DNA from 4 places in the Rhodococcus sp. Q genome. Region 4 is predicted to be linked to each of the others. Evidence: riboswitches for the same ligand, from Rfam matches in the RefSeq annotation. Region 4 holds a riboswitch; each other region holds the start of a gene.
The links. Region 4 has a riboswitch for S-adenosylmethionine ahead of FFS72_RS21895 (bifunctional o-acetylhomoserine/o-acetylserine sulfhydrylase). Riboswitches for the same ligand answer to the same signal wherever they lie in the genome.
Positions count from the first base shown of each region.

Region 1: another riboswitch for S-adenosylmethionine. It lies ahead of FFS72_RS23810 (DUF7229 domain-containing protein); the one in region 4 lies ahead of FFS72_RS21895 (bifunctional o-acetylhomoserine/o-acetylserine sulfhydrylase).
Region 2: another riboswitch for S-adenosylmethionine. It lies ahead of FFS72_RS14750 (amino acid ABC transporter permease); the one in region 4 lies ahead of FFS72_RS21895 (bifunctional o-acetylhomoserine/o-acetylserine sulfhydrylase).
Region 3: another riboswitch for S-adenosylmethionine. It lies ahead of FFS72_RS27055 (putative leader peptide); the one in region 4 lies ahead of FFS72_RS21895 (bifunctional o-acetylhomoserine/o-acetylserine sulfhydrylase).

Region 1 covers NZ_SCOY01000041.1:9,567-16,565, forward strand. The annotation lists gene FFS72_RS23785 (CHAT domain-containing protein) at 1-486, shown strand, start outside; gene FFS72_RS23790 (CHAP domain-containing protein) at 587-1,384, shown strand; gene FFS72_RS26595 (hypothetical protein) at 1,581-1,733, shown strand; gene FFS72_RS23795 (hypothetical protein) at 2,213-2,965, shown strand; gene FFS72_RS23800 (hypothetical protein) at 2,977-3,498, shown strand; gene FFS72_RS23805 (DUF3293 domain-containing protein) at 3,623-4,123, opposite strand; SAM riboswitch class IV at 4,265-4,381, shown strand; gene FFS72_RS23810 (DUF7229 domain-containing protein) at 4,416-4,814, shown strand; gene FFS72_RS23815 (hypothetical protein) at 4,891-5,289, shown strand; gene FFS72_RS23820 (vWA domain-containing protein) at 5,332-5,973, shown strand; gene FFS72_RS23825 (hypothetical protein) at 6,039-6,446, shown strand; gene FFS72_RS23830 (arginase family protein) at 6,480-6,999, shown strand, end outside.
Region 2 covers NZ_SCOY01000013.1:93,688-100,686, reverse strand. The annotation lists gene FFS72_RS14775 (LLM class flavin-dependent oxidoreductase) at 1-413, opposite strand, end outside; gene FFS72_RS14770 (GNAT family N-acetyltransferase) at 410-919, opposite strand; gene FFS72_RS14765 (FAD-dependent oxidoreductase) at 916-2,046, opposite strand; gene FFS72_RS14760 (ABC transporter substrate-binding protein) at 2,051-3,019, opposite strand; gene FFS72_RS14755 (amino acid ABC transporter ATP-binding protein) at 3,053-3,835, opposite strand; gene FFS72_RS14750 (amino acid ABC transporter permease) at 3,832-4,800, opposite strand; SAM riboswitch class I at 4,874-4,966, opposite strand; gene FFS72_RS14745 (HAD-IIA family hydrolase) at 5,078-5,884, shown strand; gene FFS72_RS14740 (bifunctional adenosylcobinamide kinase/adenosylcobinamide-phosphate guanylyltransferase) at 5,972-6,999, opposite strand, start outside.
Region 3 covers NZ_SCOY01000013.1:103,458-110,456, forward strand. The annotation lists gene FFS72_RS14785 (NtaA/DmoA family FMN-dependent monooxygenase) at 1-448, shown strand, start outside; gene FFS72_RS27125 (transposase) at 445-666, opposite strand; gene FFS72_RS14795 (TY-Chap domain-containing protein) at 1,150-2,193, shown strand; gene FFS72_RS14800 (hypothetical protein) at 2,371-2,736, opposite strand; SAM riboswitch class I at 2,730-2,822, shown strand; gene FFS72_RS27055 (putative leader peptide) at 2,848-3,048, shown strand; gene FFS72_RS14805 (ABC transporter substrate-binding protein) at 2,964-4,604, shown strand; gene FFS72_RS14810 (ABC transporter permease) at 4,608-5,606, shown strand; gene FFS72_RS14815 (ABC transporter permease) at 5,599-6,498, shown strand; gene FFS72_RS14820 (dipeptide ABC transporter ATP-binding protein) at 6,495-6,999, shown strand, end outside.
Region 4 covers NZ_SCOY01000033.1:3,732-10,730, forward strand. The annotation lists gene FFS72_RS21885 (arylsulfatase) at 1-2,044, opposite strand, end outside; gene FFS72_RS21890 (amino acid permease) at 2,226-3,626, opposite strand; SAM riboswitch class IV at 3,773-3,885, shown strand; gene FFS72_RS21895 (bifunctional o-acetylhomoserine/o-acetylserine sulfhydrylase) at 4,022-5,326, shown strand; gene metX (homoserine O-acetyltransferase MetX) at 5,323-6,513, shown strand; gene metX (homoserine O-acetyltransferase MetX) at 6,695-6,999, shown strand, end outside.

The DNA of each region.
Region 1 (6,999 bases), on a different contig from region 4:
TTGCATCAGGAACTCGACGCTGAGATGGCGGTCGAGGGCACGCAACCGCATTCGTTGCTGGCGATGGCCGTGCATGGCAGCGCCGACGACCACGGTTGGGGGCAGGCGAAGAAGCTGCGCGACGAGAACGGGAACACCGTCTGGGTCACCGCCGCCCACGCATTGAGCTGGACCGTGCCGCGACTGTGTGTGCTCGCCTCCTGCAACACCCCGATCGCCGCCCCCGACGGCATCGAGGTCGGAGGGTTCCCGCTGGCGCTGATGCTGCGCGGCGCCACCACCGTCATCGGTGGCCTCTACAACATCGACGACAAGGCCACCAGCGACATCATGATCGCGTTCTGGCGGCATCTCGCGGCCGGTGAACCCGCCCTCGCGGCGTTGCGTCTGGCGAAGCTCAACTATCTGCAGCGCAACCCTGGTCATCGGTCGACCTGGCCCGAGTACTGGGCCGGCCTGACCGTCTACGGATCGCCGGGTACCTGACCGCGGGGTCATGACGCGGCGGGGCGAACCGGATCCCACCCCCACCCGTCACCACTCCCGTACGGCCCGCAGCCAGTGGGCCCCACCCACGGGAGAGACCATGACCACCACCAAGGCCCTGGCCCACCGCACCGTCATCGGCAAGGCGGTGGCCATTCTCGCGGCCACCGCCGTCGTGCCGGCCGGTATCGCGTTGGCCACCACCGGCACCGCCCACGCGAATCCCCGGGCGGTGACCGTCGTCACCGGTTCCGGTCCGACCGGGACCCTCAACGTCCGTGAGGGGGCGGGCACCAACACCCGGATCCTGCGCACCGTCAAGGAGGGCACCCGCGTCACCATCGTGTGCCACGTGCGGGGCACCACCTTCACCGGCGGCCCGTACCGGGTGACCACGAACGTGTGGAACCGGCTCGACACCGGCGGCTACGTTACCGACGCGATGGTCGAGACCGGCAGCAACAACCCGGTCGTCCCGGTCTGCGGCGGCTCCGCCCCCGCCCCCGCGTCGGGGCGGGCGATGGGCAAGACCATCGGCCACAACCCCGCCGCCTTCGGGTGGTGCACCTGGGGGGCGTACTCGAAGTGGTTCGAGGCGTCCGGGCGGCGCCACTACCCGGCCCTCAGTGGTAACGCCAAGGACTGGGTGAACTCGGCGAGGGCCACCGGGTGGACGGTCGTCGCCGACGCCCAGCCCCGCTCGATGGTGGTGTTCCAGCCCGGTGTGCACGGCGCGGACCGCACTTACGGGCACGTCGGCTGGGTCGAGCGGACCGAGCGTCGCGGTGACGGTCTCTACGTCGTGGTCACCGAGATGAACGCCGGCGCCGGGTTCGGTAAGTGGTCCACCCGGACCGTCAAGGATGTTCCGGGGATGGCGTACATCCTGCTGCCCTGATCCGAGGGCAGGTAGGGGCCCGCAGGCACTCACACGTGTCTGCGGGCCCCACCGGTTCCGCGGGGCTTCCAACTGTCTCCTGCCGGGATCGACCCGTGACAGATGCCCTCGGGGTCGGGGAGCAGTCGCGTCAGATCCGACGTTACGGAGTCGCTAGGGAACAGTGTTTCCGGTTCGGTCACCTCACCACGCAAGCGTGCAGCGTTTCCGGAGGGTCCGGCTTCCGCCCCCGACCGTCATCCCGGCCCGCTACATCGACGAACACGATCTGGTGCTGCACGTCCCCACCGACACGAGACTGCTCGCACAGATTCTCGACTCGTTCGCCGCGGACTCGGCCCCCGACTGAACGGCCGGCAGCTGATTGAACCGTTGCACGGGTCTGCGCTTCGCCTCGCCCCACTGCTCGAGGACTACCGCCAGCCCTTCTCCGGCACGGTCCATTCGATTCTGCCGGGTGGGTTCGAGGGGTACGCGCGGATCTTCCACCCGGCGGGCGTGTGGAATGGCCAGGAATCAGAATCTGTCCTGGTCTGACGTTGCGGTATCCGGGGGGCTCACCGTTCATCCGCAGATGCAGTGGGAGTCGATCTGCGGACTCGGCACTTTACGTCGATGACCTGCCCGCGATCGGGAGGCTTGCACCCGGTCTGCGGCGTGAGCTTGCCGCAATGCTCGCGGAGTTTACGACCTCTCGAGAGTGTTACTTCGCCTTTGGGAAGGCAACTTCGATGAGACGCAGATTAGCTCCGCCCCAGGTCTCGAATTTCCTGTCGCTTCTGTGCCGGGCCGTTACGGTCGCCCTCAGACCGGATAGGGTCTGCGACGGTGGAAGCGACACCGGTGACGAACAGAGAACTAATCGAGCGCATCGTCGCCGACCAACGCGCACGTCAGTGGACGTACGACGACAATCTCCTCGAGAGCTGTGAGATCGCTGCTCGCCTCGCGTCGTTCAACATCGAGGGCGACCACGAGTTGCCCGCCTACCTGGCTGCCCGGTACCGCATGATGATGCACAGAGCAGAGATCGTCGATTTCACAGATCTGGTCGACACGCACTTGCAAGCTCTCGGCGACGCTGTCGGTACGAACCTGGCTGGCGTCAACGTGCACAAGATCGCGCTGAACGAAGTTCTCCACGACCATGGCAGAGCGTGCGAGCGAGCGATCGTCGAACTGGACAAGGCCGCCGAGTTACTCCGCTACCTCCCGACAGCCGCATACGTCAACGACTGGTCGTTGTTCGAATCCTTGGACAAGGCTGTCCTTCTCGTGATCCTCAGCGATGACCCCTCTCTCGAACACCGCTTGTGGGTGCACTTGACCGCTAGGAACAACCACCCCGCTCTCCGCGATGACGTCCTCGGTGACTACCGCGCACAGAGCGAGTTCGCGGCCTCGCTTCTCCGGTATGAGGACGACGCGCTGGCTCGCGAGATTCTTCGACGTCAGATCCGTGTTGAACTCGCGGATGTCTATCTCGGGCGATACAGGTTCCTCGAGCCGTACTGGGAACTCGGCGAACACCCCGAACGATCGCGTGACTATTGCCTCCGCCGCAGCCGGCGGCACGGCTGACCTTCACGGTCTTGCCAGACGACGACGGCATCAGCAGGTTCATCACCGAACGCATCAACCACCACGCTGCGCAGCCGTGCGGGTCCGGGTTCCAAGCCGATCCGCAACGGACGGCGGTCTTGGAACGGATCGCGCAGTGGGCGGGCCGGGATCGGTGCACGCTGTACCGCGGGAACACCACCGCGGAGGTCATCGACATCGGCGGCGAAAACGTCACCGACGACTACTTGGTACTGGCCATCAACCGGCCGGCGGGCGGTCAAGACGCAGTAGCGATCAGCCCGGCCGTCGGGCGCCATGCCACATTCGTCGTCCGACACGACGTCTCGCATCTCCCCTGGCGCGACGTGTTCGCCTTGCCCAAAGCCAGCGCCCGCGGCCTCGGCGCCAAGCGAATGCAATTCAAGGCGCGGTGGCCAATGGACCCCTATGAAGCGATGTTCGAGAAGGTGGTGACTGCGCTCGAGTGCTCGACGGCTAGGTTTGGGGAGAAGTTCGTCTACTCCGACGATCTGGGCGCCTATTTGCTGTGAGCGATGGTCTCGCCGACAACGGCCCGCGACCCAGAGGAAGTCGAATTCTCTGTTACCGGTGCGGCTCCACGAACGGCGCGCGTGCCGGTGGATCCTCGCCGCGGCATGTCAAGGAAGGGGTCGTCTACAGATTGCCCGGGGTGGGCTCCCGTCGCCAACCCCGGTGGGAGTGCCGGTCGCCGGCGCACGCCAGCAGTGACCAACGGGGTCCGTTCCAGGAGAAGACTGCGACCTGACCGAACTGCGCGCCGAGTTCGCGGGCCTGCCGGTCGGTCAGACCGAACACGGCCCGACTGTCCTCGCTGTGATCGCCGGTGAAGCTGGACCCGACCGCGGGTATCGAACGAATGCCGGCAGCACGAAGGAAGTCATCGAGCACGAGCATCCGCGAGTGGGACACGGTGTCCGGCTCCGGATCCGGTTGGATCGCTGTCACCACGTGCAGCGGCCCGAACGGGGGAGTGGACTCACTGTCGCTCCCGTCGCAGGGGCGGACGGCGCCACCTCCCGCGGTGGTTTCGAACCGCACCATCGTGTTGAGATAAAACTCCCACGGCGTAGGGCCGAGGGCGAGACGGGCCAGATCGCGGCGCGGTGTCCACGCGAAGTCGTCGTATTCCTGCACCACCTCAAACTAGTCAGCCAGGTGACGGTCGGGCGGCTAACGGTGGTTGTGGTGGGGGATCGACTCCGGTCCCGCCGCAGTTGTTGCGCATACGCAGTTTCTGCGGTACAGTGAATTCCGTTGGGCTGGAAGGCCTGACAGCTTCACGAGATGCGGTCGCCAAGCTCCGACTTGACCGTGCACCAACCCCAAGGCGTTTCGGGGTGGTTCGGGTGACGAAGCGGCTCACCGTCAACCGGCGGCGAGCAAGTACGCCCCGCTCCGCGGCGGGAATCACCGTAGGAGAATCCACATGAGCCACAGCATCACTCCCGTGACCGAGCTGTCCGTCGGCGTTCACTCCGGGTCGCCCGCCTCGTCTCGCTCGTCGGAATCGGCCAGCAATGCTGATGCGCGGCTCGCGGCGCTGTTGGCCGCACATGCGTGCCCGAAGACCCACTCGACCGCCGAGGTCGCCCGCATCTTCGGGAAGACCGACCAGTGGGTGTACTGGGTACTGCGCGAGGGCGTCACTCGCGCGGACGGCAGCCTCATTGAGCCCGAGCGTGTAGGCAAGGGCAACCGGCGCCGCTTCACGCGGTCCGTGGTCGAGGAGATCGCTGTCGCGCTCTACCGTCGTGGAACTCTCGGCCACGACGGCGTCTGTCAGGTCATCGCCAACCTCGATGCCGCGGAGGGGCTGGCGGCCTGAGGGGTGCTGAGTGGCGTGCAGGCCTCCGGCCACCCGCAGTTATTGCGGATGCGCATATTGTGCGGTATGGTGTGTCATGTCCAATCGATACGCTCGAATCCGGGACGAACTCGATCGCGCCGAATCCGCCGACCCTTCAGCCGCATTGGAACATCTTCGGATCGTGTTGGAGGAAGTGAGCGAGCTGCTCGACGAGCAGCTCGCTCACGCCGTAGTTGACTACGAACTGTCTCTGCGTGCTGCGGGAGCGAAGGCAGGTCTGACCGAGAATGCCGTCGGCCCGCGCCTGGCCCGCACTCCGATGCTCGCCCCCTATGCCCGTCCGGACAAGCGAGTGACCGCCAAGGAAATCCAGCGCGCCCGCTACGACAAGAAGAGCGGAGCACCTGCAGCCGGCATCAAGGGCAACGTGCCCGCCGCTCCGTCCACCACCACCTCGAAACCGATGCGGTTCAAACCGCGCCGCAACACCTGACCCCGACAACGCCCACCCCCCCCTTGTAGAGAGGACCCTTTCGTGGCCGACATGGACCTGACCCGACTTGTGTTCCTACTGGATCGTTCCGGCTCGATGCGGAGCATCCAATCCGATATCGAAGGCGGGTTCGCGGCCTTCATCGACGACCAGCGCGCCGCCGCCGGCCGCTGCACGGTGACCCTCGCCCAGTTCGATGACCACTTCGAGGTCGTCTACCACGACGTCGACCTCGACCAGGTTCCGCCGCTCGCCTTGCGACCGCGGGGGAGGACCGCACTGCTCGACGCCATAGGAACCCTGATCACCGATGTCAGCGCCGACGTCGCGGCTCTGCCCGCAGACGAACGCCCGGGGACGGTGATCGTTGCGATCATGACCGACGGACTGGAGAACGCAAGCCGGGAGTGGACCCACCCCGCGATCACGGCGCTCGTGAAACTGCACACCGACCAGTTCGACTGGCAGTTCCTGTACATGGGTGCCGATCAGGACGCGATCGAGGTCGGCACCCGGCTCGGTGTCAAGCGGGAGCAGTCCCTGACCTACAGCAAGGGCAAGTCGCGTGACGCGATGGCCGCCGCCTCGGCCAACATCCGAAACTACCGCCATGCCAAGACCATCAACCCCGCCGCACCCATGCCCGAGTTCAGCGACGCACAACGAGCAGCGCTCGACGACTGACACGGCACGCACGCCATCCGGTGCGTCCCGTCGGTCGTTCGGACCATCGACAAGGGAGATACACCATGGCATCCGTTCGAGGACAGCGCTTCCTGGTAGACCCGGAAGGGGAAGCGCAACGCTTCACCGCGCAGCTGCAGGCCGAGGCCGCGGCAGCATCGTCGGATGCGCCGCCGCCGTACGTGTGGCAGCCCGGCTACTGGTGCGCAGTCAAGACCGGTGCTTGGCCGAACGTGACCGGCTGGGCGGAGAGCCGGGAGGCACAGCGACTCTTCGAGTCGAAACTCGCCGGACTCAGAGCTGACGGCTCGCCCAAGGCCACAAAGCGGGCCGCCGCGTACGCGCAAGCGGAAATGCTGGCCCGGACCACCGCCCGGAAGGAAGCCAGCGACCGGTACTACACACAACTCGATGCCTCCACCGGCGACGACACCCACCCGGGTGGTCAGCATCTCGCTACTCCGCCGGACTGACAACCACGACCCGAAACCGAGGACGGTGCCCGAGTGAAGATCTACTACAGCCCCGATTATGTCGGCGCCGCTTACAGTTTCGATACCACCCGCAAAGCCGAATGGGTCGCCGATTCCCTGACCGATCGACCGATCGGCGGCGTCGAACTACTCGCGCCGCCGCCGCTCACGTCCGCTGATCTCGAACGCGTCCACGACCGTGAGTACGTCGAGGCGGTGCGGACCGGTGAGCCGGCATATCTCGCCGAGTCCCAGGGATTCGACTGGGACCCGGCACTGTGGTCGATGGTGCTCGCGTCGTGTGGGGGTGTGCTCGCGGCGGCCCGCAGTGCCCTCGAGGATGGTGTCGCTGGGTCGTTGTCCTCGGGGTTGCACCACGCGAAACGCGACCGTGGGGACGGCTTCTGCACGGTCAACGGCCTGGTTGTGGCCGCGAAAACTCTCCTCGCCGAGGGCGTCGTCGGTTCGGTTCTGATCCTTGACCTCGACGCGCACTGTGGCGGCGGGACCGCGGAGCTGATCGACCATGATCCGCGCATCTGGCACGAGGACG
Region 2 (6,999 bases), on a different contig from region 4:
TCGTACCCTTCATGATTGCGCTCCCACTGGTCGTCGGGTGTCACGTGAAACAAGTCGGCCTGGGCAGTGCCGTTGCCCTTCCCGATCATGAGCTGGAGCCGTCCGCCCGAGAGATTGTCCAGAGTGGAGTAGTCCTCGAAGGCGCGGACCGGGTCGAGCAGGCTCAGCGTCGTCACTCCGGTCCACAGTTCGAGAGTGGAGGTCCGAGCGGCGATGTTGCTGAGGACCACCGGCGGCGCCGACGCGAGGAACGGCCGCTCGTGGCGCTCCCCGACGGCGAACCCCTCGAAGCCCAACTGCTCCGCGAGGACAGCGGTGTCGACGACCTCCTTCAGCCGGGCCGCGGGGTCGAGCCACTCACCCGGCACGGGGTCGGGTTGGTGGGTGATCAAGCTGAGGAGCAGGAATTTCACGCGGAGTGTGCCTTTCGGATCAGGTGCTTCTCGAACGGATGCGGACCGATCTCCTCCGACGGCCGCGTCGGATCGAACAGCGCGGTGTAGTCGGCCGCCAGGTACAGCGCGACGGCCTCGGGCTGACGCCACCCCGTCGTCAGGTAGATGCGGGTGTAGCCGCGCATCATCGCCTCCACCTCGAGTTCCGCGAGAACGATTCGGCCGAGTCCGCGGCGCCGATGCCCCGCCGACGTCCAGATGCGTTTCAGTTCCGCCGTCGTCTCGTCGTAGCGACGGAATGCGCCTCCCGCCACCGGCTCCCCGTCCTCGACGAGGATCAGCAACGCCCCGTCCGGCGGCGCGAACTCCTCGCCCGGGTGAGTGGTCAGCGCCTCGAACTGTTCCTCGAAGGGACGCTCGTACCGGGTGCTGTACTCGTACGCCAGTTCCTCGAGAAGGGGCGCGGCGAGCGGATCGTCCTGCATTACCGTGCGCACCTCGAGTCGACGAGAACCGGCCGTCATGCGACCACCGCCGCCCGCGGTCCGAACCGGAACGGCTCCGGGGACCTGACGTCCCCTGCGGCGAGCCCGGCGACCAGGTCGCCCACCGCGGGCGCGAACTTGAAGCCGTGTCCGGAGAACCCGGCAGCGACCGTGACGTCGCCGAGTCGGTCCACCACGAAGCGACTGTCCGGAGTGCTGGTGTACAGACAGGTGTCGGCCGCAGCGGTGGACGCGTCCACTCCGGGCAACCACGCCGAGGCGTAGTCGGCAAGGCGCTGCACACCGTCCGGGTCGGCCCGGAAGTCACGCGTGTCCGGATGCACCACCGGGCCGGTGCCGTGCTCACCGATCTTGATGCCGGACTCCGAGCCGAGTCCGTAGATTCCCTCGCCGGCCAGCTCCGCTCCGGGGTGATGGACGAAACTCGGCCACTCCGCATCGATCACCGGGACGAAGTGAGCAGGCTGCTCCTGGGTGGTCCGCAGTGGCGGTAGCACGGGCGTCGGCCGGATGCTCGTACTCGCGAGCAGACTCCTCGTCCAGGCACCCGCGGCGAGCACCGCATGGCGGGCCCGGATCACACCGGTGTCGGTGACCACCTCGACCCCGGTTGCCGCGCCGTGGATCTCGCGTACCGCGGCCCGATGCCGCACCTCGGCGCCTGCGCGCTGCGCTGCGTCCTTCAAAACCTGTACCGACCGGTCCGCGTGCAGACGACCCGCCGCCGGATGGAACAGCACCGAGGTGTCGAATCGCATTCCGGGCCAGCGCTTCTCCGCCTCCGCCGGGTCGAGGACCTCGTGTGCGATCCCCAGCGTTGCGAGGGTCTTTGCGCGGGTCAGTGTGCAGGCGGGGTGCCCGTGGTCCACCGCACCGGTCAACGTCAGTACCCGGGTACCGGCGATCTCCTCTGCTGCACGCCACAGCGGCAACGCGCGACCGGCGAGGGTGGTGTGGAAATCATCCTCGTACGCCTGCCGATATATCCGGGACGTGCCGTGCGAGGCGCCGCGCCGGTGGCCCGGTCCGAACTGCTCCAGCAACACCACCGACCGCCCGCGCGCCGCCAACCGCCACGCCGCGGCCGACCCGATCACACCACCTCCGACGACCACGACGTCGACCGGTCCGTTCACCTGCACCATGTCGCTACTGCTTCTTCGGCAGGCCGGGCGGGTTGATCTCGGACACGTCGAGCGCTTCGGTCTGGATTCCCCACCGCTCCAGCACCTGTGCGTACGTACCGTTCTCGATGAGGTGATCGATCGCCTCGTGGATCGCACCGACGAGCCCGTTGTCCTTCTTCGTCAAGACGGCGATCTCACCCTGGAGGTCGAGGCCCGCACCCGAGAAGGTCCCTACGACTTCGGTTTCACCGGTCTGCAGAGCGTGGAACGAGGACGACGGATTCGGGCCGACGTAGGCGTCGATCCGGCCGGAGCCGAGCGCCAGGTAGTAGTCGGTGGCCTGCTGGTAGTACAGGATCTCGGCGGGCTCGAGTCCGGCCGCCACGTTCTGCTCGTTCCACTCGACCAGCAGGGCTTCCTGGTTGGTTCCGGAGCCGACGCCGATCTTCAGGCCTGCGATGTCCTTCGGTCCCGAGAAGGTGATGCCGCTGCCCTTCTTGACCTCGACGGCCAGGCTGTCGAGGCGGTAGGTGGCGAAGTCGTACTTCTCCTTACGCTCCTCGGTGACGGTGACGTTCGAGATGAACGTGTCCGCTTCGCCGGAGTCGATGCGGACGAAGTTCTGCGCCCAGTCGGCAGCGGTCAGTTCGATGTCGAGGCCGAGGACGTCGCCGATGAGATACGCGATGTCCGTTTCGGATCCGATGATCGTCTTGTCGTCGTCCGCGTAGAAGCGCAGCGGCGGCGCCGTGCCGGCCGACCCCGTGACGATCAGCGTCCCTCGGTCCCGGATCGCTTGCGGCACCTTCGCGGCGATGTCCGGTACTTCGTCCGTGGTGATGCGGTTCTGCTCGGCCGTCAGGTTGTATCCGGCTGCGGTCGCGGCGTCAGGTTCGGCGGCCTCGCCCGAACTGCACGCGGCACCCGCCAACAGGGCGACGGCGGTCAGAGCCGAGGCGAACAACCTCGTGCGGCGGATGGTGGCGGACATCGTTTCCTTCCTGGATCTTTCGTTGAGAGACGTTCAGAGCACGCGCGACAGGAAGGCGCGAGTGCGGTCGTGGGTCGGGTGGTCGAGCACCTGTCGCGGCGGGCCCTGCTCGACGATCACCCCGTCGTCCATGAACACGACGGTGTCCGCGACCTCCCGGGCGAACCCGATCTCGTGAGTGACGATGACGAGGGTCGCGCCCGCGCCCGCGAGGTCTCGGATGACGTCGAGGACCTCGCCGACGAGTTCGGGGTCGAGGGCCGAGGTGGGCTCGTCGAACAGGATGACGTTGGGGCGCAACGCCAGCGCGCGGGCGATGGCCACCCGCTGCTGCTGACCGCCCGACAACTGCTTCGGATAGTGGTCGGCCTTGTCGGCGACGCCCACCCGGTCCAGCAGCTGCCTGGCCTCGGCTGTCACCTCGGTGCGGTCGCGGCGCTGCGCGGACACCGGCGCCTCCGTGACGTTCTCGAGAACCGTGAGATGCGGGAACAGGTTGAAGTTCTGGAAGACGAACCCGATCTTCGAGCGCTGACGCAGGATCTCCCGGTCCCGCAGCTCGCGCAGGACGTTGCCGCGGCGGCGGTACCCGACGAGTTCACCGTCGATGCGGATGGTGCCGCGGTCTACCTTCTCCAGGTGGTTCAGCGTGCGCAGCAGCGTCGACTTCCCCGAACCGGAGGGGCCGAGGATCACCGTCACCTCACCCTGCCGGACGGTCAGGTCGACACCCTTGAGAACCTCCAAGGCGCCGAAGGATTTGTGCACCCCGCGCACGTCGACGGCATGCACTGCCTGCACCTCGGGGCCCGTCACCGTGTCGCTCCCCTCGGTGCGCCGTGACTGGTGTCGCGGATCTCGCGATACTTCGCGACCACTCTCTGCCACGGCGTCAGCGGCAAGGCGCGAGCCGATCCGCGGGCGTAGTGCCGTTCGATGTAGTACTGCGCGATGGACAGCAACGTGGTCAGGACGATGTACCAGACGGTCGCGACCATCAACAGCGGAACCACGCGGCCGTTGCGGCCGAAGATCACCTGTACCTGGTAGAAGAGTTCCGCGATCGCCATCGTCGACACGATCGAGGTGCCCTTGAACAGGCTGATGACCTCGTTGGCGGCGTTCGGCAGGATCGAGCGCATCGCCTGCGGCAGAACGATCTTCACGAACTGTCGGCCGCGCGGGATGCCCAGCGCGTTCGCCGCCTCGATCTGCCCGTGGTCGACGGAGATGATGCCTGCCCGGACGATCTCCGCGGAGTACGCGGCCTGGTGCAGGGCGAGACCGACGACCGCCGCGGTGAACCCGGAGATCACGCCGGTGACGTTGAACTCGAGGAACCCAGGCCCGAACGGAATTCCCAGCGTCAGCGTCTGATAGAGGTAGGCGATGTTGAACCAGAACAGCAGCTGCACGATCAGCGGGATCGACCGGAACGCCCAAACGTAGGTCCACGAGATCACCTGCAGCACCGGATTGTTCGACAGTCGAGCCACTGCGAGCAGGACACCGAGGCCGAATCCGAGGACGGTGCCCCACAGCGTGAGCTCGATCGTCGTCCACAGCGCGGACAGCACCGACGGGGCGGTGAAGTACTGCGCGAACGTCGCCCAGTCCCAGCCGGGGTTCACGACCAGGCCGTGCACGAACTGCGCGACCAGTACCAGTGCGGCGGCCGCGACGACCCAGCGCCACGGGTGCCGGGTGGGGACGACACGCAGGTCGGCCTCGTCGGCGACATCGGTGACAGCCGGCGGCGCACTGACAGCCGGCGCGCTCACAAGCGGATCTCTGACACGGTCACGGGCGACCTTTCGCGGTTGGGACGGGGCGGCCGATGCCGTCCCGTCGCGCCGACCATCGCTCCCGGCGGTAGCACCCACACCCACTGGCGGGGGGTTGCTGCGACGTCGCTGAGCCGGGTCTCTCGGTCGCTCTCGATGGTCAACTCTCGCGATGAAATGTCCCCCAACCCGCCTGCACGGTCACCCTTTGCGTTCGAGGTGATTCGAAATACACGGCCCGACGGGTCACGCCGTGAGCGAGCACAATGGGTCCATGGCGAACACCGAGCAGACCCCCGGGTGGACCTACCTGATGGACATGGACGGGGTCCTCGTGCACGAGGAACACCTCGTACCGGGCGCCGACAAGTTCCTCGCCGAACTACAGGAAGCCGGCACCCCGTTCGTGGTGCTGACCAACAACTCGATCCGAACGCCCCGCGACCTGCGCGCCCGCCTGCTGCGGACGGGTCTCGACATCCCCGAGCAGTCGATCTGGACGTCCGCGCTGGCCACCGCCACCTTCCTGCACAATCAGCGCCCCGACGGCAGCGCGTACGTCGTCGGCGAATCGGGTCTGACGACGGCCCTGCACGACATCGGGTACGTCCTCACCGACAGCGACCCCGACTACGTGGTGCTCGGCGAGACCCGCACGTACTCGTTCGAGGCGATCACCACCGCGATCCGGCTCGTCGAACGCGGCGCCCGGTTCATCGCCACCAACCCCGACGCCACCGGCCCGTCCCGTGACGGCTCACTACCTGCGACCGGCTCGGTCGCCGCGCTCATCACCCGCGCGACCGGCCGCGAGCCGTACTACGTCGGCAAGCCGAATCCGCTGATGATGCGGTCCGCGCTGCGGGCCATCGGCTCGCACTCCGAACACACCCTCATGATCGGCGACCGGATGGACACGGACGTCGTCTCGGGACTCGAAGCGGGGCTGCAGACCATCCTCGTCCTCACCGGCATCTCCAGCCGCTCGACCGTCGAGGCGTACCCCTACCGCCCGACGCTGGTCCTCGACTCGGTCGCCGACCTCGTCGGTCGCACCCACGACCCGTTCGCCGCCGCCTGACCCTCCCCCTTTCTTCCTGAATGGCCCATCCATTCAGTCAGACTTCCTGAATGCGCCATTCAGGAAGGGCGGCGGGCATAGGGCGGGTCAGCGCAGGGGCAGTGGTCGGCCGGCGACGACGAGGACCACCGACTCGCACTCGGCTGCGACGGCGGTGTTGAGCCTGCCGAGCGCGTCCCGGAAGCGGCGGCCGGAGGCGGTGGCGGGGACGACGCCGCTGCCGACCTCGTTGCTGACCACCACGACGGGCACCCGCACCCGGCGCAGCGCGGACACCAGGCCGTCGACGTCGGATTGCACTGCAGCCCAAGATTGTTCGTCGTCCCAGGCGCCGTGGGTGTCGATGCGTCGGGTGAGCCAGGCGCCGAGGCAGTCGACGAGCAGCGGGCCGGTCGCCGAATGCAGGACGCCCACCAGGTCGTCGGTCTCGACGGTGCGCCAGGTGTCGGGTCGCGACGCGCGGTGGCCGGCGATGCGAGCGGCCCACTCGGCGTCACCGCGTGCGGGAGCACCGGTCGCGACATAGGTGACGTCGTCGCGGTCCGACAGCAGTCGCTGCGCGTGGGTCGACTTTCCTGCTCGGGCGCCGCCGAGGACCAGGGTCCGGCGCGGCGCCGACGACCCGAGGGCACCGTCTCCCACCGTCACCACCGTCCCGTCCGGGACGATGCGAACACCCCACGGCCGCAACCGGTCCGGCAGGTCGACAGGATTGTGGTGTCCGAGGTGGACGGCGATCACGTCGGTGCCGTCGACGACCGCTCCGACGCCGCGCAGGGCCGCGAGGGCACGGGGGAAGCTGACCAGGTCGAGGTGGTCGGGCTCGTGCTCCGCGAGATCACCGAACGTTTCCTCCAGGAAGACGGTGTCGTATCGCGCATCGCGCACCGAGCCCAGCTGTACCGCGTCGAGCGGTCCGGTGTCCGTGGCCCACAGCATTTTCCGGCCACCTGCCGCGACCTCGTAGAGGACAGAGTCGCCGTCTCGGTGCACCCGGTGGGCAGCGGGCAGCACCCGGACGCCGTACTCGCCGACCGTCAGTGCGTCGCCGGGCGCAACCGGAATCCACCGGACCGGGTCGTCGGGTCCGACCCAGTCACGGCACAGGTCCAGCG
Region 3 (6,999 bases), on a different contig from region 4:
GCTCGAACAGCTGTGGAACAGAGACCTGTCGGCATACGACCCGGACGGGCCGATCCCGGACATCGACCCCGATCCGGAGGCGCCGCCGATCATCCAGGGTCGCGCGTTCATCCACCAGGACCGGTTCGACACCGTCGCGAAGCTGCGTGCCGTGTCGGAGGCGAAGAAGCTCACACTGCGGGAGACCGTCGCAGACCAGTTCGAACGCGGCCCGATCGTGGGTACCGCAGCGCAGATCGCCGAACAGATCGACACGTTCGTCCAGAGCAACGGCTCGGATGGGTTCATCATCGGATCACATCTCGTGCCAACGGGTCTCGACGGGTTCGTGGACCAGGTCGTGCCACTGCTCCAGGACCGAGGGGCCCTGCGTACCGAATACAGTGGCTCGACGCTCCGCGACAATCTGGGCTTGCCGATTCCGGCGAACCCCGTCCCCGTCGGCTAGAGAGTGTCTCCTGATCGGCGAGGTCGCTTGAGCCAAGTGCACACCGCCGACAGGAGCACGCCAGCTCGGTGGGTGAGGGCGAGCTTGTCATAGCGCGCGGCCAACCCACGCCACTGCTTGAGAGCAGCGAAGGAGCGCTCGACGACATTGCGGCCCTTGTATTTTTCCGCAGGCCCGGTTGAATCTCGAGGAGTGAGCCTTGTCGCCGAGTACCGCATCGGACCGGGTTCGAGGCCGGCCCGCTACCGATCCGCGGGACGACAGGCAGTCCATCAGATACGCGAACACCGGCGAGGCGCCTGCCCGACCTGGCCCGACGAGCACCACCAGCGGTCGCCCGTTCCCATCGGAAAGCTGGTGGATCTTCGTTCCCAGGTCGCCGCGTGAACGGCCGAGTCCACCGACACCGTCCAGTCGATGTCACCGGCCGCGTCGGGCTGCGCCGGCAGGACCGTCAGGATTTCGCCTCAGGTGCCGTCACCGGCGTAACGGCGGTGACGTTGTAGCGCTCCGATTCTCGTCACCAGACCGCAATCGTTACCGAACGATCGGTATGCGGCAATGTAGTGCGTTCGACAGTCTGGAGATTGTCGCCCTGCTGCCGAGGCGGATGGTTTGTCGGCGGCGGAAACGTACGTGTCGGGGCGTGTCGGTAGGTTTGTCGGGAGGTTGTCGGGAGGTTTCGGAAACGGGGAGTGGTTGTGGCTGATGACGTTTGGACCAGTCTGTTTGAGGACATCCAACTGGTGCTGTACCCGGACTGGGATAACAACGAGACGCTGATTTCGCCGACGAATGGCGACAGCCTTCAGTTGCGCGACACGTTGACCGGGCAGCGGATCCTGTTCAGGGAGGATGACAAAGGACTTGACATCAGGGTGACGGTGCCCGAGGAACCGGTGACGGCTGCCCGATTGCGGGCGGTGATCCAGTCGCAGCGGACCACGTTGTTTTCCATGGTCCGTGACCGTGAGTCCGGTCGTATGGTGCCACTCGACGAGCCGTTGTGGACGCCTGTCGACATCAGTATCGGCCGCGATCACGACGTCGATCACGGGGGCCGGCGTGTCGAGGAGTATCCGCGGGAGTGGAGAACGGGATGGCGCCACACCGCCGACGACCAACGACACGTGATCGCCGGTGCAATCGTCGCGGTGTTGCATGACGGATTGGGTACGACTCCTGACCGGCTCCGTGTCAGCTCTTACGACAACTTCGGCCCCACCGACACACAGGCTGTGGGCGAGGTCGCTTCCGACCGTCCGACGTTGTCCGGCCTTCCGGCACGGTGCGCAGGGTGGGACGAGTTCGTCACGCGGTTCGAGTGGGTTCTGGCGACTTTGCCGTGGCTGGGCGTTGTCATCCTGGATGTTCCTCGACAAGGACCGGGCAATCAGTTCGTGCAGTTCCACAACTCCGGTGGTGACATCGACAGCGAGTGTATGTTCTGGGATCGGGCAGGATCGGATCTGAAGGAAATCGACCGGTTGATGGGCGTTCTCGGGTGGCGGTGGGCGCCTGATCATCTCGGGGCTGTCGACGCGCCGATCTGGCTGGGCCCGCCGACCGGAAGGGACACCACATATCCCACCATGCACGAACTGGCCGTTCGAACAATGGTGACCTTGCGCGACGTCGCTGGAGTGGCTCACCCCAACGAGCTTGCTTTCAAGGCATTCTCGAATTTCCAGGGCGTCGACGACATGTCGTACGTGGGTGCGGAACTCGGTATCGCCCCGGCCTGAGGACCAGGTAGCCATCTTCACCAATAGCCGCGGGACTGCAATCGGCACATCTACCTGACGGCCGAAGACGTAGGAATCCGACCCACAGTGGGGCACCGCCTCTCGGCGGTGTGCACCTGGCTCAAGTGCCTCGCGAATCAGGAGACGTGCTCTAGGTCGACCGCCTCGGCGGGCCCGTCACGCCGTTGGTGTGACGGGGCTTTCGTCGGCGTTGTGCGACTCGATGTCGCGGCGTTTGACGAGCAGAACGATGGCGAGCACCGGACAGACCAGGATCGGTGCGAACACGCCCAGGTAGGACTGCTGATCGAGCAGGATCATCGAACCGCTGATCAGCGCGAAGTCGAAGAGTCCGTGCAGGACCGAGTTCAGCGCGTTGCTGCCCGATACCCGGCGCGTGAGGTCGAAGAAGTACCCGGCGAGGCTGACCAGGATCGCTTGCGGCCTCGAACAGCCCTGTCGTGTCCGTGAGAAGAGTTGCGATCGTGATGACGCAAAGGGTTCGCCCCGTACGCCGTGATCGCTAGCGTGTGAAACGACCATCCAGAGCGACCGAGAGACCCGGATCGACGACGTCGCAGCAACCCCCTGTGGACAGGTGAGGGTGCTACTGCCGGGAACGATGGAGGAAGTGGCGTGATCGGTGAGGGCCTGGTGACCGCATGGTCGCGGCTGCACATCGACCTGTGCCGGGTCTCGGCGGACTTCTGTCACTCGTCGACCTCTCTGGGTTCGAACAGCCTTCCCCTTCCTCAGATCATGGAGCCTCGGTGTCCTTCTCGTTCACTTCCTCGGCTGCGCGACGTCGCGCAGCGCTCGCAGTCGTCGCATCGGCTGCGCTCACCGCCGGACTGACAGCGTGCGGGTCGGCCGATACGACCGACTCGTCGGCCGGTGCCGGTGCCCCGCAGGCGGGCGGGACCCTGCGTTACGGCCTCTCGGGCGCGCCGACGTGTGCGGACCCCGCCCAGTCCGGTTCGAACCAGACCATCTATGTGGCACGGCAGGTTGTGGACTCGCTCACCGACCAGGATCCCGAGACCGGTGCACTGACGCCGTGGCTCGCCGAGAGTTGGGACGTGAGCGGTGACGCGACGTCCTTCACCTTCCACCTTCGTGACGGGGTGACGTTCAGCGACGGGACACCGTTCACCGCGGACTCCGTGAAGAAGAACTTCGACGCGATTCTCGGCACTCTGACGCCGGCGAAGGCGGCGCTCGGCGCGAGCTACCTGTCGGGGTACACCGGCTCCACTGTCGTCGACCCGCGCACCGTGCAGGTGAACTTCGCGGCACCGAACGCCCAGTTCCTGCAGGCCACGTCGACAGTGCAGCTCGGGTTCCTGTCCGACAAGGACATCGCGAAGTCCGCCGAGCAGCGCTGCGCGGGCGACCTGTCCGGCACCGGACCGTTCGTGTACGAGAGCTACGTCCAGGACAAGTCGGCGACCCTCGCCAAGCGCACCGGATATGCGTGGGGCTCCGACGTGTTCGCGCACGAGGGCGAGGCGTACCTCGACAAGATCGAGTTCACCATCGTCCCCGAGTCCGGGGTACGCAGCGGCTCGCTCGCGTCGGGCCAGCTCGATGCGGTCTCCGACGCGCTTCCGCAGGACGTGCCGCAGATCGAGGGCGCGGGTGGACGCATCCTCACCACCTCGAACCCCGGCATTCCCTTCGGTTTCCAGCCCAACGTGACCCGCGGAGTCCTCGCCGACCCGGCTGTTCGGGCCGCGCTCGTACCGGCGATCAATCGGCAGGAGCTTGTCGACACGGTCCTCGGGCCCGACTTCACGCCCGCGACGAGCACTCTCGCGTCCCGCACACCCGACTACGTCGCCCTCGACGACGTCACCTACGACCCGGACGCCGCGAAGAAGATCCTGGCCGATGCGGGCTGGGTGCCCGGACCGGACGGGATTCGCGCCAAGGACGGCACACCGCTGAGCTTCTCGGTGACGTTCAGTTCCGTGTTCGCCGGAAACCAGGCGATTCTCGAGCTCGTGCAGCAGCAGCTGCGCCAGGTCGGTGTCGACCTGCGTCTCGACCTGGTGTCGACCGCCGAGCAGACCGCCCGGCAGGGAACCAAGGACTACGACTCCACCTACTACAACAGCACCCGTGCCGACGGTGACATCCTGCGGACCGCCTTCGGTATCGAGGGACGGAACCTCAACGCGCGCGGACCGATCCCCGAGTTGGACGAGGTGCTGGCCGCTCAACTGCGGACGACCGATCCGCAGCAGCGCGGCGAGCTGATCGAACGGGCCCAGCAGCTGATCCTCGACAACGGCCTGTGGCTGCCCACCGTCGAGTTGTCCCAGGCCATCGGCGCCGTCGGTACCGTGCAGGACCTGAAGTTCGAGGCATCGGCGCGGCTGCAGTTCTTCGACGCCTGGCTCAGCGAGTAACCGATGACTCGTTACCTCGGATCTCGTGTCCTGCAGGCGATCGGAGTGCTGTGGGCGGCGTTCACGGTGTCTTTCGTGGTGTTGTACCTGCTGCCGTCGGATCCGGTGAGCATGGCGGTGGATTCCGCCGCCACCAGTGGCGCCGCGATCGACGCGGACGCGGTCGCCGCGTTGCAGGCCCGGTACGGACTGGATCAGCCGGTGCTGGCGCAGTACTGGAATGCGCTGACGGCCGCGATCCGGGGCGACTTCGGCATCTCCATCGCGACGGGGCAACCGGTGACGGAGGCGATCACCGCGGCGCTGCCGAGCACCCTGGCCCTGGCCTCGTTCGCTCTGGTCCTCGCGGTCGTGTTCGGTACGGCGGTCGCGTTCCTCGCCACCTACACGCGGATCGGGTGGCTGCGTAACGCGCTGTTCTCGCTGCCGCCGCTCGGTGTCGCCGTCCCGACATTCTGGGTGGGTCTGATCCTGCTGCAGATCTTCTCGTTCCGGCTCAGGCTGTTCCCCGCTTTCGGGGAGGGTGGGTTCGATCACCTGCTGCTGCCCGCGATCACCCTCGCGCTTCCGATCGGCGCGGTCATCGCGCAGGTGCTCGCCACCAGCCTGCAGTCGACCTTGCGGCAGCCGTTCGTCGAGTCCGCGCGGGCGAAGGGTGCGTCCCGATGGCGAATCCAGACACGGCACGCGTTGCGGCTCTCCAGTATTCCGGCCTTCACCATCGCCGGTGTGCTGGTGGGCACCCTCCTTGCCGGGTCTGTGGTCGTGGAGACGGTGTTCTCGCGGGCGGGTCTCGGCCGGCTGACCCAGACGTCGGTCATGGCCCAGGACATTCCGGTGGTGCAGGGCGTTGTCGTGTTCAGCTCGCTGGTGTTCGTGCTCGTCAACCTCGCGGTCGACCTGCTGTACCCGCTCATCGATCCACGGATCGTCGGCGCCGGCCGCCGCGCCGGTGCCCCCGCGACCGTCGCCGCGAAGGATGAGGTGAAAGCCCATGTCTGACACATTGGTCCGGGAAGACGTCGCCGTCGCGGTCCAGTCCGCAACGCCCGCTCCGCGCGGCGGCACCCCGACTGTTCGTGCACTCTTCGCGGCCGTCCGCCGCAACTGGGCGATCGCACTGTCCGCGGCGGTCCTGGTCGTTGCCGTCGGATTCGCGTTGTTCCCGTCGTTCTTCGCGTCCGGCGACCCGCTGCAGGGCGTCCCGGCCGACAAGTTGCAGGGTCCGAGCGTCACGCACTGGTTCGGTACCGACAACATCGGGCGCGACGTGTACACCCGCGTCGTGCACGGCGCCGCGCTCTCCCTCACCGCAACGCTGCTCGCGGTCGGGATCGCCTTGGTGGTCGGCTCACTCGTCGGTCTCCTGTCGGGTGCGGTCGGAGGTGCGGTCGACGCGGTGCTCATGCGCATCGTCGACGTGCTCCTGTCGATTCCGGCGCTGCTGCTGTCACTCGCGCTGGTGACGGCGCTCGGATTCGGGACGCTCAACGTCGCGATCGCGGTCGGCATCGGGCTCGTCGCCAACTTCGCCCGCGTCATGCGCTCGGAGGTACTGCGGGTACGGCGGGCACCGTACGTGGAGGCGGCGTACGCGTCCGGGGTCCGCTGGCACACCGTCCTGGGCAGGCATGTCCTGCGCAACGCCTACGCCCCCGTGGTCGCCTTGGCGGCAGTCGAATTCGGCATGGCCGTGCTGGCGGTGTCGTCACTGAGTTTCCTCGGATTCGGTGCCGTCCCACCGACGCCGGAGTGGGGATCGCTGATCTCGGAGGGGCGCAACTACCTGGCCACCGCGTGGTGGATGACGACGCTGCCCGGCCTCGTCATCGTCGCCGTCGTCCTCGCCGCGCACCGTATCGGCCACGCCATCGAGCATCGGAGCCAGAGATGACCCCATACCTGTCCGCCCCTACCCCCACCGGGCCGTTGCTCGCCGTCGACGGACTCCGTGTCGCCTACGGCAGCCACGACGACCCGGTGCACGCCGTGGACGGTGTCGGATTCACGGTCTCCCGCGGCGAGGTCGTCGCCGTGGTCGGTGAATCCGGTTCCGGCAAGTCGAGCACCGCGCACGCCGTTCTCGGGCTGCTCTCCGGGACCGGCCGGGTCACCGGCGGCACCGTCACCTTCGACGGCGTGCGCCTCGACACACTGTCGGAGCGAGCCTTCGAGAGGCTGCGCGGCGCCCGCATCGGCCTGGTCCCGCAGGATCCGACGACCTCGCTGAACCCGGTGATCCGGATCGGTGACCAGGTCGCCGAGGTCCTGCGGATACACGGCCTGGCGGACCGCCGGACCGCGAAGATCGAGGCTCTGCGCATTCTCGGCGAGGCCGGTCTCGACGATCCGGAACTGCGGGCCAGGCAGTATCCGCAGGACCTGTCGGGCGGCC
Region 4 (6,999 bases):
CGAGCGGACCGCCCGGCCGCTCCTGCGCGTACACCGTCGACACCTCGACGGTGTGGGCACCGGGGACCATCGGTTGCGCGGAGCGGATCTTGGTCCGCATGAGAATGAAGAGGTTGTACTCGAAGCAGAGGTAGCCGTCGTCGAGGTAGCAGGTCAAGCCGCCGCCGTTGCCACCGAGTGCGTACAGGACGCCCGAACCGGACTCCGGGACCGTCAGTTCGATCGTCACCCGATTGTTCTTGTTGCCCAGCGCCGGAGCGCAGAACTCGGGCATGCGGGTGACGTCACCGGTGAACCGCCAACTGGTGTACGGGGTGGAGATGCGCTGCTCCGGATGCATCGCGACCACCCACAGCCCGCCACCGACGGGCAGGACCTTGTTCTTGGCCGCCTCGATCGCGAACAGTTCACGCAACTGCGCCAGCTTCTTCGGATGCTGGTCCGCGAGGTCGTTGTTCTGCGTCCAGTCCTCGTCGAGGTGGTAGAGCTCCCACGTGTCGTCGTCGGGGTTCCAGTCCTGGATGCCAGCGGGCATACCTGTCGCCCACGGTGCGCGCGGTCCGAACGCGGACGCCATCCAACCGTCGTGATAGATCGCCCGACTGCCCATGATCTCGAAGTACTGGGTTGTCTTGCCCGCCTTCGCGTCCCGATCGACGAGCGTCGCCGCGAAACTGGCACCGTCGATCGGGTCCTGCGGAATGCCGTGCACCATCCGCGGCGGCGTGATGCCGAGCAGGTCGTAGAAGGTCGGCACGAGGTCGTTGCAGTGCAGGAACTGCGTTCGCGGAACTGGGTCCGGTGTGACCTTTTCGGGCCAGCGGACGACCATCGGGTTCCGCGTCCCACCGAGGTGCGAGGCGAGCAGCTTCATGCCCTTGTACGGCGTACTCCCCGCCCACGCCCACCCCGCGTGATACATGTTGTCGGTCTTCGGGGAGCCGAGGACATCGAGTCCGCCGAGTTCCTCCAATGCCGCGATGTGTTGAGCCGTGGTGGTCGGAATGCCGTTCTGGGCGAGCAGTTCACTGATCGTGCCGTTCTGCCCCTCGCCCGACGAGCCGTTGTCACCCCAGATGTAGAGCACCAGCGTGTTGTCCCGGTAGCCGAGGCTGTCGAGTTCGTCGAACAGGCGCCCCACCTGCACGTCGCAGTGCTCGGCGAAGCCCGCGGCGACCTCCATCAATCGCCGCTGGAACGGCTTCTCGTCCTCGGGGATGTCGTCCCACGCCGTCATCGTCGGGTCGCGATCGGTCAGTTCGGATTCCGGCGGAATCCAGCCCGCCTCCTTCGCCCGCGCGAAAACCCTCTCGCGGTAGGCGTCCCAGCCGTCGTCGAACTTGCCGGAATAGCGGTCCGCCCACTCCTTCATGATGTGGTGCGGGCCGTGCAGGCAGCCGCTGGCCCAGTACATGAAGAACGGCCGGTCCGCGTCGAGGGCCTTGTGCCTGCGGAGCCACCCGATCGCGTCGTCCGCGAGGTCCTCGCTGAGGTGATAGCCCTCCTCCGGAGTCTTCGGCGGCAGCACGACCGTCGTGTTGCGGACCAGATGCGGTTCGTACTGGGACGCCTCCCCGGCGAGGAAACCGTAGAAGTAGTCGAACCCGACCCCGGTGGGCCAGTTGTCGAACGGTCCGGACGCCGTCGTCTCCTCGGCGGGAGTGTTGTGCCACTTGCCGAACGCGGCCGTCGCGTAGCCGTACTGCCGCAGCACCTCGGCACCGGTCGCGCTCGACTTCGGAATGTGGCCGGAGTACCCGTCCCAGTCGTTGGCGAGTTCCGCGATCTGGCCGTTCCCGACCCGGTGATGGTTCCGCCCGGTGAGCAGTGAGGCTCGGGTCGGTGAGCACATCGCGGTGGTGTGGAAGCGGTTGTAGCTGACGCCCTCCCCCAACATCTGCGACAGCGTCGGGGTGTTCACCTCGCCGCCGAACGCGCTCGGCAGACCCGGGCCCGCGTCGTCGATCAGGACGACCAGGACGTTCGGCGCGTCGTCGGGCAGCCGCCGCGACTTCGACCGCGGGCTGTACACCGACTCCTGCATCGTGCGACCCGCGACGCTCCCGGACGGTGTCGGCGGGAAGGGAAGCGAGTCGCCGCCCGGAATCCGCTCTCCCCTGACGTCACCGTTCACGTGCCGACTCCCTTCGCTACCGGACGAGGCCGCACCCAGTGCAGCATTCGCACTCGGCCGGCGGCCTCACCCTGCGCGGGTGAAAGCCCAGCTATCTCGCGGTTTCGGCCTGTTCGGGGACGTCGACGGACTCGGTGATCCGTGGTCGAACGAAACGCCGGTACGCAGCCGTCAGGCAGGCGAGCCACACCACGCCGACGATCAACGCGACGCGAGTGTCCGCATCGAAGGCCAGCACGACGATGACGAAGCCGAGGAACGCGAGCGCGGTGAGCGGCGCGTACGGCCAGAACGGAACGGGGAACTGCAGCTCCGCCTGCTCCTGCGCGCTCATCCGCCGGCGCGCCCGGTACTGCGAGAGCAGAATCATCACCCACACGAACACCGTCGCGAAGGTCGCGATCGACGCGATGACGACGAACACCGACTCGGGAATCAGGTAGTTGAGCAGGACCGCGAGCAGCAACGCCACCGTCATCACGACCACCGTCATCCACGGCACGCCGTTGCGCGACACCTTCGTCATCACCGCGGGCGCCTGACCGCGCTGCGCCATTCCGTACATCATCCGGCCCGCACCGAAGACGTCACTGTTGATCGCGGACAGCGCCGCGGTGATCACGACGACGTTGAGCACGGCCGCGGCCGGTCCCACTCCGATCGCCTCGAAGATCTGCACGAACGGACTGCTGCCGGTGCCGATGGTGTGCCACGGGATGATCGCCATGATCACGGCGAGGGTGGCGATGTAGAAGAGCATGATCCGCATCGGGACCGTGTTGACGGCCCGGGGAATGGTGCGGGCGGGATCCTCCGCTTCGCCCGCGGTGATACCGATGATCTCGGTGCCGCCGAAAGCGAACATCACGATCGCGAAGCAGGCGACGAACCCGCCGAATCCGCCCGCGAAGAAGCCGCCCTCGCTCCACAGATTGCTCACGCCCTGCGAGGTGTCGTGCACGCCGAACCCGAAGATCAGGATGGCGACACCCGCGGCGATCATCGCGAGAATCGCGGTCACCTTCACAACGGTGAACCAGAATTCGAGCTCACCGAACACCTTGACGCTGAGCAGGTTCAGGGCACCGATGAAGAAGACGATCGCCAGCACCCAGATCCAGCGCGGCACGTCCGGGTACCAGAACCCCATGTAGACGCCGAACGCCGTGACGTCGGCGAGGCAGACGACGATCATCTCGAACGTGTACGTCCAGCCCGTCATGAATCCGGCGAGCGGCCCGAGGTGCTTCGCGGCGTACTCCCCGAACGAGCCGGAGACGGGATTGCGGACGGCCATCTCACCCAGCGCACGCAGCACCACGTACACGGCGGCACCGCCGATGAGATACGCCAGCAGGACCGATGGCCCCGCCTTCTGGATCGCCCCTGCCGAACCGTAGAACAGGCCGGTGCCGATGGCGGATCCGAGCGCGATGAAGCGGATGTGGCGGGCCGACAGACCTCGGGTCAGCGCCGTGGCGGCGTCTTTCACTTCGGGTCTCCCAGCTCGTCCTGCACGGTTGCGACCAGCAGTTTAGTGCTGTTGCGCAGGTCACTCACGGTCGGGCCACGTGGCGACGTGCCGCGGCAGCGTCCCCGTTTCGGTGAGGGCGGACACAGCGGCTAAGATCGCTGCCAGGTCATGAGTGCCAGCATCAAGCCCCGGCTCGCTGGCCGGCAACCCTCCATCCGCGGTGGGGTGCCCCGGGTGATGACCTGGTTCTCCGCACAACGGAGGACAAGCGCGGGTCCGCTGGGACGGACCCACCAACAGGGCCACGACCCACCGGAGGTTTCACCATGTGTTGCTGTCGCAGATAGGCCCCATCAGCCAGGGCGCCCCGTCGCGCCTCATCTTCGGAACACAACCTGGAGCAGAGCCAACCCATGAGCGAGAACACGATCGATCCGACCGCGAGCTGGAGCTTCGAGACGAAGCAGATCCACGCGGGACAGACGTCCGACGCCACGACCAAGGCCCGGGCGCTGCCGATCTACCAGACCACCTCGTACACGTTCGACAACACCGACCACGCCGCCGCGCTGTTCGGCCTCGCCGAGCCCGGCAACATCTACACCCGGATCATGAACCCGACGCAGGACGCCGTCGAGCAGCGGATCACCGCTCTCGAAGGCGGCGTCGCCTCGCTGCTGCTGTCGTCGGGACAGGCCGCGTCGACGTTCGCGATCCTCAACATCGCGAGCGCGGGCGATCACGTGGTGTCGAGCCCGAGCCTGTACGGCGGCACCTACAACCTCTTCCACTACAGCCTCGCGAAGCTGGGCATCGAGGTGACGTTCGTCGAGGATCCCGACAACCTCGACCAGTGGCGTGACGCGATCCGCCCGAACACCGTCGCGTTCTACGGCGAGTCGATCTCGAATCCGCGCAACGACATCCTCGACATCCCCGGCGTCTCCGCAGTCGGACACGAGGCGGGGATTCCGCTGATCGTCGACAACACCGTCGCGACGCCGTACCTGCTGCGCCCGCTCGAGCACGGCGCGGACATCGTCGTGCACTCGGCGACGAAGTACCTCGGCGGCCACGGCACCGCGATCGCCGGCGTCATCGTCGACGGCGGCACCTTCGACTGGACGCAGGGTCGCCACCCCGGCTTCACCACCCCCGATCCCAGCTACCACGGTGCGGTGTTCGCCGACCTCGGCGCTCCTGCGTACGCACTGAAGGCGCGGGTGCAGTTGCTGCGCGACCTCGGGTCGGCCGTCTCACCGTTCAACGCGTTCCTGATCAGCCAGGGCATCGAGACGCTGAGCCTTCGGGTCGAGCGGCACGTGCAGAACGCGCAGCGGGTCGCGGAGTTCCTGGAGGGACGCGACGACGTCGTCCGCGTCGCGTATGCGGGGCTGCCGAGTTCGCCGTGGTTCGAGCGGGCGCAGAAGCTCGCACCGAAGGGCGCAGGCGCCATCGTCGCGTTCGAGCTGGCAGGCGGTGTGGACGCGGGCAAGAAATTCGTCGATGCGCTCACGCTGCACAGTCACGTCGCTAATATCGGCGACGTGCGTTCCCTCGTAATCCATCCCGCGTCCACCACCCACTCCCAATTGACCCCGGAGGAGCAGTTGGCGTCCGGTGTCACGCCGGGCCTGGTGCGTCTCGCGGTCGGCATCGAGGGCATCGACGACATCCTGGCCGACCTCGAGGCCGGATTCGCGGCGGCGGCGTCTTGACAGTCGGTTCCGTTTCCAGCCCCCGTCCGGCCGGGCCCCGAGAGGTGTTCCCGTCGCCGGACGGGCGGCTGACCACGATTCCCATCGGTTCGCTGACGCTCGAGGACGGGACGCTGCTGCCCGACGTCTCCCTCGCCGTTCAGGCGTGGGGCGAACCGAGCGCGACCCGGGACAACGTGGTGCTCGTCGAACACGCGCTGACCGGCGACTCGCACGTCACCGGACCGGCGGGCGACGGTCATCCGTCGCCCGGCTGGTGGGACGGCATGGTCGGCCCCGGCGCACCGATCGACACGAACGAATGGTGCGTCCTGGCCACCAACGTGCTCGGCGGCTGCCGCGGCACCACCGGACCTACCTCCCTCGCGCCCGACGGACGGCACTGGGGATCCCGGTTTCCCGGCATCTCGATCCGCGACCAGGTCGCCGCCGAGGCGGCCCTCGCGGACCTGCTCGGCATCGAACGGTTCGCCGCTGTCCTGGGCGGGTCGATGGGCGGCATGCGCACCCTCGAATGGATCGTTGGGCACCCTGAAAGGGTAACGGCCGCACTGGTTCTCGCCGTCGGCGCTCGCGCCAGCGCCGACCAGATCGGAACCCAGACCACCCAGATGGCGGCGATCACGGCCGACCCGAACTGGCAGGGTGGCGACTACCACGGGACCGGACTCAGCCCCGATGCGGGCCTGAGCGTCGCACGGCGCATCGCGCACCTGAGCTACCGCACCGAGGGCGAACTCGACGCACGGTTCCACAACGACCCCCAGGACGGGGAGGATCCCCGCGCAGGCGGCCGTTACGCGGTGGACAGCTACCTCCAGCATCAGGCGTCCAAACTGGTGGCCCGCTTCGATGCGGCCACCTATGTGCTCCTCACCGAAGCGATGAACCGGCACGACGTCGGACGCGGGCGCGGCGGGGTCGAGGCGGCTCTGGCGTCGTGCACCGTGCCCACGATCGTCGGCGGCGTCGACTCGGACCGCCTGTACCCGCTGTGGCAACAACGTGAGATCGCGACCCACCTCGCGGGATGTGAGGGACTTCGCGTGGTGAACTCGAAGGACGGCCACGACGGCTTCCTGACCGAGGCCGCGTGGGTGACCACGCTGCTCGGCGAGACGATGGAGTTGACCAGGGCCCACCGCGATGTGCGGAGCGCCCACCGCACATCGCCCGATCCTGATTAGTGATCCCAGTTTCGCGATTGCCCCCATCGGGCGTGTTTCAAGTCGATAACATCGCGCCGTGCTCCCTATAGCAACAGATTCGACCACGACACCCTCGCTCTCCGGCGGCAGTGACCTGCGCCCCGCGGGGGCCGCCGGATCCTCCGCGGCTACCACCACGTCGCCCGACGCCCGGCCCGTCCTGGATTTCCCTCCGACCGACGGGACCATGGTCCATCTCGCGATCGGCACGCTGGCCCTCGAGTCGGGCGACCAACTGCCCGACGTCACGGTCGCCGTTCAGTGTTGGGGCGAGCCGAGCCCCGAGCTGGACAACATCGTGTTGATCGAGCACGCACTCACCGGGGACTCCCATGTGGTCGGCCCGGCCGACGACGTGCACCCGACCCCCGGCTGGTGGGAGGGCATGGTCGGCCCTGGCGCGCCGATCGACACCGATGAATGGTGCGTGCTCGTCACCAACGTGCTCGGCAGCTGCCGCGGCAC